4 regions of the Thalassolituus sp. UBA2009 genome follow, and region 2 is predicted to be linked to each of the others. Evidence: predicted binding sites of a transcription regulator. Region 2 holds the regulator's gene; each other region holds the start of a gene.
The links. The regulator LexA, encoded in region 2, represses DNA repair genes until DNA is damaged. The targets are predictions, from matches to a motif close to TACTGTNTANNTANACAGTA.

Region 1: the regulator LexA is predicted to act here: its motif matches at 803-822, upstream of B3P58_RS01140 (peptidase inhibitor family I36 protein).
Region 3: the regulator LexA is predicted to act here: its motif matches at 817-836, upstream of recA (recombinase RecA).
Region 4: the regulator LexA is predicted to act here: its motif matches at 1,186-1,205, upstream of B3P58_RS00090 (DUF3137 domain-containing protein).

The regions. Positions count from the first base shown of each region.
Region 1 is NZ_DDCJ01000011.1:35,989-38,194, reverse strand. It holds gene B3P58_RS01150 (SDR family oxidoreductase) at 1-10, shown strand, start outside; gene B3P58_RS01145 (enoyl-CoA hydratase/isomerase family protein) at 25-744, shown strand; gene B3P58_RS01140 (peptidase inhibitor family I36 protein) at 987-2,206, shown strand, end outside.
Region 2 is NZ_DDCJ01000068.1:58,470-60,675, reverse strand. It holds gene B3P58_RS08570 (hypothetical protein) at 104-355, shown strand; gene B3P58_RS08565 (cell division inhibitor SulA) at 472-918, opposite strand; gene lexA (transcriptional repressor LexA) at 951-1,550, opposite strand; gene B3P58_RS08555 (TetR/AcrR family transcriptional regulator) at 1,817-2,206, shown strand, end outside.
Region 3 is NZ_DDCJ01000007.1:11,712-13,917, reverse strand. It holds gene mutS (DNA mismatch repair protein MutS) at 1-214, opposite strand, end outside; gene B3P58_RS00805 (CinA family protein) at 289-774, shown strand; gene recA (recombinase RecA) at 906-1,943, shown strand; gene recX (recombination regulator RecX) at 1,924-2,206, shown strand, end outside.
Region 4 is NZ_DDCJ01000001.1:18,233-20,438, forward strand. It holds gene B3P58_RS00080 (urate hydroxylase PuuD) at 1-46, shown strand, start outside; gene B3P58_RS00085 (substrate-binding domain-containing protein) at 72-1,040, opposite strand; gene B3P58_RS00090 (DUF3137 domain-containing protein) at 1,249-2,206, shown strand, end outside.

The DNA.
Region 1 (2,206 bases), on a different contig from region 2:
CGAAGAATAAGGCAGGAATTAGCAATGAGTCTGATCAGTCTGCGCAGTGATGACAGCGGTAAGGTTGCCATTATCTCTTTCGATAACGGTGCCAACACTCACAATCTGCAGTTTGCCCGGGAGTTTGAGCAACACCTGCAGACGGTGGAAGATAATATCGATTTTAAAGCGCTGGTAATTACCTCATCCGATGAAAAAAGCTGGAGCCAGGGTCTGGATGTGCCCTGGCTGATGGGTTCCATTCAGGGTGGCCAGCATGATGATGTGAAAGAATTTATGCACACCATGGATCGTTGTCATGCGCGGCTGATGCAGCTTCCTGTGCCGGCGATTGCCGCCATTAACGGCCATACTTTTGGCAATGGCTGTGTGATTGCCTGTGCCTGTGATTTCCGCGTTATGCGCAGTGATCGTGGTTACTTCTGTTTTCCGGAAGTGGATATGAGCATTCCCTTTGTACCGGGTTTAATTGATGTGGTACTGAAGAGTCTGCCGGCGTATCGCTACAACGATATGTTGCTGACCGGCCGCCGGGTCGGCGCGGCGGAATTACTCGCCGATCATTTCCTTACCGCTATTTTTGAAGGTAAAGACGCAGTACTGGAAGGTGCGCTGACCTTTGCCCGCACCTTTAATAAAAAGCGCACTATTTTTGCCGAGCATAAAAAGCGCTTTCACAAGCCGGTACTGGATGCTTTGCGCGAGAAAAACCCGCCGTTTATTGATGCCATGAAACTGCTCTGAGCAGAGCGCTGAACCGCTGACGCGAACGCCTGGCCAGCCGCTCTCTGCGGCTGGTTTCTTCTGACAATTTCATCAGTTTAAATTCTGCCAAAAAAACAAGACCATCGTCTCATATTGTCATACTCCCTTCACAACCACAGGTCTAAGATAGTTCCTGCATGGAAGCTTATCTCCGTTGAGTGATCTCACGCCGCCACCGGAGAGCAATAAAAATAACTCTCCACTCTCTCTGTGAGGTCGGTATGAAAAAACCTTCTGTGCGCGCGCTGACCGCCGCATTATTGCTGTCAGGCACTGCGCTGGCAGTCCAGGCCGAAGACAAAGTCTGTCTGTATGAACATGCAGAATATCAGGGCGCCGAATGGTGTTATGGCGTTGGTGATAACAGCTGGATCGGCTCTTCCCGCAACGACAAAGTGTCGTCCATTAAACTGTACGGCAACAGCTATATCGAAATTTTCGAGCACAGCAATTACGGCGGTAAACACAGCCGGGTGATGGCCAATACCTACAAAATGGGCAATATGAATGACGGCATCAGCTCGTTTAAAGTGCGTAACCGTAACAGCAATGATTTTGCCTGTTTATTCGAGCATCCGGGCTTTCGCGGTACACCACACTGCTTGCAGGCCGGTGAAGGTGAATCCGATCTGAATAATGTATTACTGGGCCGTAACAAAGCCTCTTCGCTGCTGGTTGCCGGTAAAGCCAATGTCGAGATTTTTAATTACCCCGGCTTTAACTACAGCAAAGAAAACCGCATCCTGACGCGCAGCACGTCCAATCTGGAAGAACGTCCCGCCGGTTGGGTTGAAGATAATATCGACTCTTTTCGCGTGACTTCACGCGCACCTACCGCTCAGGAAGCTGCGATCGATATTACCGAAGCCGCCGGTTACCGCAGCCCTATCCGCGAAACCAATGCTCTGGCAGCCCACAACGCGTTTAACAGCACCGCGTATTTTGGCGGTCAGCTGATTCCCGGACCAAACCATCGTCGTGCGCTGATCGAACAGTTACAGCTGGGCGTGCGTTTCTTTGAACTGGATGTCAGTAAAGGTGGCAGCTACACCAAGGTCTGTCACTCGGTTGATTGCGGCACCACCTTTACCACCACGCTGCGCCGCATGCTGGGTGAAGTGGACAGCTGGCTGAAAGGGGCCGACGCCAATGACGTGGTGTTCTTCTACCTGCAGGACGATATCAACGGTGACAGCAGTGGCTATCAACAGCTGCAGAACGACGTCGCCTGGCTGGGCGATATCGTCTACACCGCCGGCAGTTGTCAGACCCTTCCCTACGACCTGACCTTCGAGCAAATCCGCCAACAGGGAAAACGGGTCTTTATTTATAAAGATGACGGCAGCACCGGCTGTGATATTGCCAAAAGTGTTGCTGTTAACTTTGAGCAAAACAAAGGCGTCAGTGGCCTGAACGTCTACGAAAATCACTTTAACAGCAG
Region 2 (2,206 bases):
TATGCAGAACCGTTTACTTTTTATTACTAACGGTTCTGTGTGTCGTTCAAGCTATTGAAAACATCCTGTGATACACTCCCGCGCCCAGTTTTGAGAGGCGGTTATGGCGCGCTTTTTTGAAATCGTAGAACTTTCCAATGGTGATATCGCCCTGCGTCGTGCCGACGATCAGGACAGCGATGCACTGGTGTGTATTCATTTTTCCGAAGATGCCAAGGCCAGCCTGCAGGCGCATCATATGGATGTTGCGCGGGTAATGCTGGAAGCCGGTGTACGTAAAGTCGGCGAGCTTTCCGGTATGGAAGTTGAGCGCGAAGACTTCGACACCCCTGAGTATCAGCAACGACTGCACTGAGCTGTGCTGTGCTGTAGTGAATTGCCTACAGTCCGTACGTGTGAAGCTGTGCTGAAAGCACAAAAAAAGCCCTGATCAAGATCAGGGCTTTTTTTGTGTTCGTCGCTTTCTGCGCCTCAGGGGCGGCGCTGAATCAGCACCACATGGCTGCCGCTCTGGTCGGCCTGCTGGCGAATAATCTGCCGTTCGTGGTTGCTCAGCTCGCCCTGCCATTCAACAATCATATGGCTGTTGCCGGCCGCCAGAACTTTGCTGCACAGGGCCAGCTGGGTGTCATTGCACAGGTCGAGATGAATCACCGGCGAATGCTGCAGGCCCATGCTTTCCAGCCAGCTTTTATTCATCGGACGGTGCGGGCTCAGCCACATCAGCCAGCGCTTATGCGCATTGCACTGTGCCAGCATCGGCAGCAAATGCATGGGCTGAATGGCACTGCCTTCACTGACGATGACCTCGGTCAGACTGCCGCGCAGCGCACTGGTGCTGACCCTGGTCATTCTGCCTGGTTGCTGGCTGCTGAGAGATAAGCCGGCTTCTTCCATTCCGAGTAATAACTGACGCATAACAATCACCCCGAACCTGTGAACAGTTGCTGTTAGCTGCGGCGTACAACGCCGACGTATAAACCTTCAACGGCAAATTCCGTTTCCCGCAGATCAACTTCAATGGGCTTAAAGTCGTCATTTTCCGGGTGCAGAATCACCTGATTACGCTTCTTCTCGTAGCGCTTGACCGTTACTTCGTTATCGACGCGGGCAACGATGATTTCGCCATTACGGGCGGTTTCGGCTTTGTGCACGGCAATGTAGTCGCCGTCGAGAATACCGATGTTCTTCATACTGTCGCCATGAACTTCCAGCAGGAAGTCTGCAGAAGGGCGGAAGAAGCTGGGTGGAATCTCGCAGTATTCGGCGATGTGTTCCTGAGCCAGGATGGGCTCACCGGCGGCTACACGGCCAACGATTGGCAGACCCGGATTCTGCTCTTCAACAATGCGCAGGCCGCGGGAAGCGCCGGGCATAATTTCAATCGCCCCTTTACGTGCCAGCGCCTTTAAGTGTTCCTCTGCGGCGTTAGGCGATTTAAAGCCCAGCTCGGCAGCAATTTCGGCGCGGGTGGGCGGAAATCCTGTTTCTTCCAGTGAGGAGCGGATGAAATCCAGAACCTGCTGTTGTCGTGCCGTGAGCTTGATCATGATGCTTATCCAGTCTGTTGATCCATACAGTATGGTGTAAATGTATACAGTATTTTATCCAGTGTAAACCCCTGTTATCAGCGGTCTGTGGATTACGGTGTATTCACCGCCGTTGTACTGACCCGGATAATGGAATGAGGCTTTTAGCCTTTGGCCGTATATGGGGTTGCCTAAATCTCGTTTTAAACGTATGTTTGAAACAGTTGTTTTGTACTGTCGGCGATGGCAATAAAGCCGCGACAGCGTGATAAGGCAGATGCAGGGTTATGGCACAGAAAGATACGGTAAAAAGTATCCTGAATGCGGCAGAGGAGTTGTTTTCGGAGCGTGGCTTTGCCGAGACCTCATTGCGGAATATCACCACCAAGGCCGGAGTGAATCTGGCGGCGGTGAATTATCATTTTGGCTCTAAGAAGGCGCTGATTCAGGCGGTATTTGCCCGTTTCCTGACGCCATTCTGTGAAGATCTGGAACGTGAGCTGGATGCCGTACAGGCACGTCTGGATGGCAAGGTACCGGAATTACCGGGCATCTTAATGCTGTTGTCGCAGACGGCGCTGCGTGCCGGACATGACAGCCCGCGCCGTCTGGGTATCTTTATGCGTCTGCTGGGGCTGGCTTATACCCAGGGGCAGGGGCATTTACGCCGTTTTCTG
Region 3 (2,206 bases), on a different contig from region 2:
GGTATGGAATACCGGCCATCGGAATCGGCTCGCCGCCACTCTGGCCGCGGGCGGTTAAGGTAATGTCGAGCAGCTGTGCTGCACGTTTGGCGTCGCTGTAAAATAATTCGTAAAAATCGCCCATGCGATAAAACAGCAGAGTGTCGGAGAATTCGGCTTTGATGCGGAAATACTGTTGCATCATCGGCGTGTGCTGGGCAGTTGCCTGGCTCATCGGGCGAGTGTCCTTAAAAAACGGGCGTGTTAATGTAAACGGCAGATTGTAAGTGATTCCGCGAGGATACAGAAATGAGCCCTGAACTGAATGCTTCTGTTGCCGTACTGGCTGAAATTCTGCAGAGCCGTAATCTGCGGCTGGTCACCGCTGAGTCTTGTACCGGTGGCGGTATTGCCAGTGCGCTGACCGATCTGGCCGGCAGTTCGAACTGGTTTGAATGTGGTTTTGTAACCTATTCCAACGAAGCCAAAGTCCGCTACCTCGGCGTACCACCGGCGATTATTGAGCAGTTTGGTGCAGTCAGTGAAGAGACGGTGCGCGCCATGGTGGCCGGTGCCGTCAATAACAGTCTGGGTGATCTGGCCGTGGCGGTCAGTGGTGTGGCCGGACCCGGCGGAGGCTCGGACGAAAAGCCGGTGGGAACCGTCTGGTTTGCCTGGGGCAATGCCGAGCAGCAGATTACGGAATGCTGCCACTTTCCCGGTAACCGCGAACAGGTGCGCGCACTGGCGGTTGTGCACGGCATTCAGGGCTTATGCCGCTGGCTGTCCTGCTGACAAAAAAAGAAGGGTTGGCGCTGAGAATAAGCTGTGCTTAAATACTGGTTAAATTTACAGTGATTGGTCATAAGCAAGACAACAGACCGGTCAGACAGACTAACCAGATTAAACACAGACAGGACAGAGCGATGGATGCTAACAAACAGAAAGCACTTGATGCGGCACTGAGCCAGATTGAACGTCAGTTTGGTAAAGGCGCCATTATGAAGATGGGCGAGCAGCCGCGCGAAGCCATTCCTGCTATTTCCACAGGTTCTCTGGGGCTGGACATCGCTCTGGGCATTGGCGGTCTGCCACAGGGCCGGATCGTTGAAATCTACGGCCCGGAAAGCTCAGGTAAAACCACATTGTGTTTATCGGTGATGGCGCAGGCGCAGAAAATGGGCAAATCCGTTGCCATTATCGATGCCGAGCACGCTCTGGATCCACTGTATGCCGAGAAGCTGGGTATCGATCTCAACAACCTGCTGGTATCGCAGCCGGATACCGGTGAACAGGCACTGGAAATCTGTGACAGCCTGGTACGCTCCGGCGCAGTGGATGTCATCGTTGTCGACTCCGTTGCTGCACTGGTTCCTAAGGCTGAAATTGAAGGCGAAATGGGCGACAGCCATGTTGGTCTGCAAGCGCGTCTGATGTCTCAGGCTCTGCGTAAAATCACCGGTAACGTTAAAAACGCCAACTGTCTGGTGATCTTTATTAACCAGATCCGGATGAAAATCGGCGTTATGTTTGGCAGTCCGGAAACCACGACCGGTGGTAACGCGCTGAAGTTCTATTCTTCTGTACGTCTGGATATCCGCCGTATCGGTTCGGTTAAACAGGGCGACGAAGTTATTGGTAACGAAACCCGCGTTAAAGTGGTGAAAAATAAAGTATCGCCACCGTTCAAGCAGGCCGAGTTCCAGATCATGTACGGTCAGGGTATTTACCACATGGGTGAGGTGATCGACCTGGGCGTTAAATGTGGCCTGGTGGATAAATCCGGTGCCTGGTACAGCTATAAAGGCGACAAGATTGGGCAGGGTAAAGCTAATGCTGCACTGTTCCTGCAGGATCACCCTGAAATGGCTGCAGAAATTGAAGCCGGTATCCGCAGCCAGATGCTGACGGTAGCCGTAGCATCTGACATTACCAGTGAAGTGGATGAAGAAACCGAAGCCTGAGCTGACGCAGGCTGAATTACGCCGGGCGGCTGTTGATCTGCTGTCCCGGCGTGATTATTCCCGCCGCGAACTGACGCGTAAACTCTCCCCGAAAGCCGCTGACCCTGACGATATGGAAACGGTTCTTGATGACCTCGCCGAGCGTCACTGGCAATCCGATGAACGTTTTGCCGAGTCTTTCCTCAACAGCCGCTGTCAGCGTTATGGTCCTGTGCGCCTGCAGCAGGAATTGCGTGAAAAAGGCCTGAGCGCAGAGCAGATTC
Region 4 (2,206 bases), on a different contig from region 2:
TGAAGACGAGCGGGCGCAGTTGATTGTCTGGCTGCAGGCTAATTAGTGTTAACAGGCCCTGGCACAGTATTTTAATTGGAACGTTCTGGCTCGGGCGGGATGATGGTGTTCGGTGTATAGATAACCGCCTTCAGCGGTTTTTTATTGATACTGTTGAGCATATTTTTATAGGTCAGCTCACCAATACGGAAAAAGTCGATGCTGACCAATGAGTGCACCAGCTGTTCCTGCCGCAGCTGGTGGTATTCGGGCAGTACCTTGCCAACTCCGATAATGATCAGTGGCTTCTTTTTTCTCAGGTTTTCCTGAAAAGGCAGCAGGATGTTCTGGTATGCCTGGGGATCAATCAGAGGCCAGCTGCCAACAGACAGAAATACATCGGGTTTAATTTCAGTCAGGCTGATACGTATTTCAGCTAATGCGCGTTTGTTGCTGTCGCCGCTGTCCCAAAGACAACGTTCCGGCTCATACCAGCCACCCTCACCACGCAACGGCTGAGCGTCGATCAATGCCGGATTGCCGCTCAGTTCGCGTCTTATACCCAGAACCCGCAAAGCGAGATTGGTATCGTGTTCCGCGGTCATTAAACATACAGAACCGCCATTGGGGTAAATTGCTTTTGCCTGACGGGCGAGATCGCGCCCGAACTGTTGGTTGTCGGTGCCGACATAGCTCAGGCTCAGATTTTGTTCTCGCTCAGCGAATGGCGAATCAAAAGTCATGACCGGAATTATTGCCTGAGATACGGCCTGCGCAATAACATCCGATTTGGTCACCGATATTGCCATGGCGCTATAGCGCCGGCTATTGATTGCACTTTCGATGGCTTTAGCCTGAATGCGGGCGCTGGTTTCCTGCTCCGGGCCGAGCAATACACAATGATCGCTATTTTTTTGTGCTGCAGCCTCACAGCCACGCCAGACTTCAATAAAGTTCTGATCGCTGGTGCTTTTGGCAATCAGGGCGAATTCCCGGCCATCAGCGATGACGCTGTGTGATAGCAAACAGATAAACAGCAGGCATATCTTCCGTGTCGACATTAACGCTCTCCATTCGCACTCCCGTGTATCTGATAGCGTATTCCGCTACGGATTACCAGTCCGAACAGAGTTCGTTAATGCTAATAAAACCATGTTTTTAGAAGGGGTAATGTGGCGTATATCGTTCATTACTGTAACCCGATTTTACTGTCTTACTTCTCAATAATGATAAAATGGCAGAGCTATATAGGAACGTTAAGGATCGTTTATGACGCACAACCAGCAGGTGAGTGTGAATATCACCCGCCTGAAGGAAAAAATTGAAGCTGCGACCAGCCAGCATGATCTGGTCGGTATTATCCGTTCACTGGAGCATCATCCGGGCCCTCTGGATTACAAAGATAAACCCTGGCTGGTTATCGGCTTGCTGTTTATGGGGTTGGGAGGGCTGGCGTTATTCGGCGTTTTTTCCCGGAGCCTGCCGTATGCACTCAATTATTTTCTGGATGTTGTACTGTTCTACAGTCAGTACTGGTTGCCCGTGACGGCCGTTGTTTTCTGGCAGCTGTGGCGTGAAGAAAAAGGCAAACCGGGCTTTTTATCCCGCTATTTTAACACACAGCAACAGCGTATAGCGGTGGCCAGCGGAATAACCCTTATCGTGATACTTATCCCATTCTGGGGGGCGATATACTGGGGGGGATTAGAGCTGCTGACCATGCTTCTATCCGGTGGCGGCTTTGCATCGTATGAAATGGGGTTACCTTTACTGCTGCTGGTGAGCGGAGGCCTTGTCCTGTGGCGTATTTACGACCGTAAACACTGGCGCCGGCCGTTATCAGAGCGCATCAGCCTGCGCGATATTCTGTTTAATAACGGTCTTAAAGCGCTGCCTTTTAAAGGGCAGGAGAAAGCCAAAGAGCTGGGGCAGCAGTTTAAGGAATTTATCCGTGGCAATGATCTGCGCGAAATTCAGCATCTGTACCAGGGACATTATGACGGTAATCTGCACAGCTTTGATTACAGTCTCTACTGTTTTCATTATGTCGTGCGCCGTAGCGAAACCTATACCGATTCGAAAGGCAGAACCCGTACCCGTGTGGTGAGAGACAGTTATTACCGCCATGGTTTGTTGCTGCACTTTCCGTTTTCCCGTGGACTTAGTCTTAATGCTGGCAGCGGAGTATCGTTCAGTGGTGAAAAGTACACGACAGCATCAAACGAAT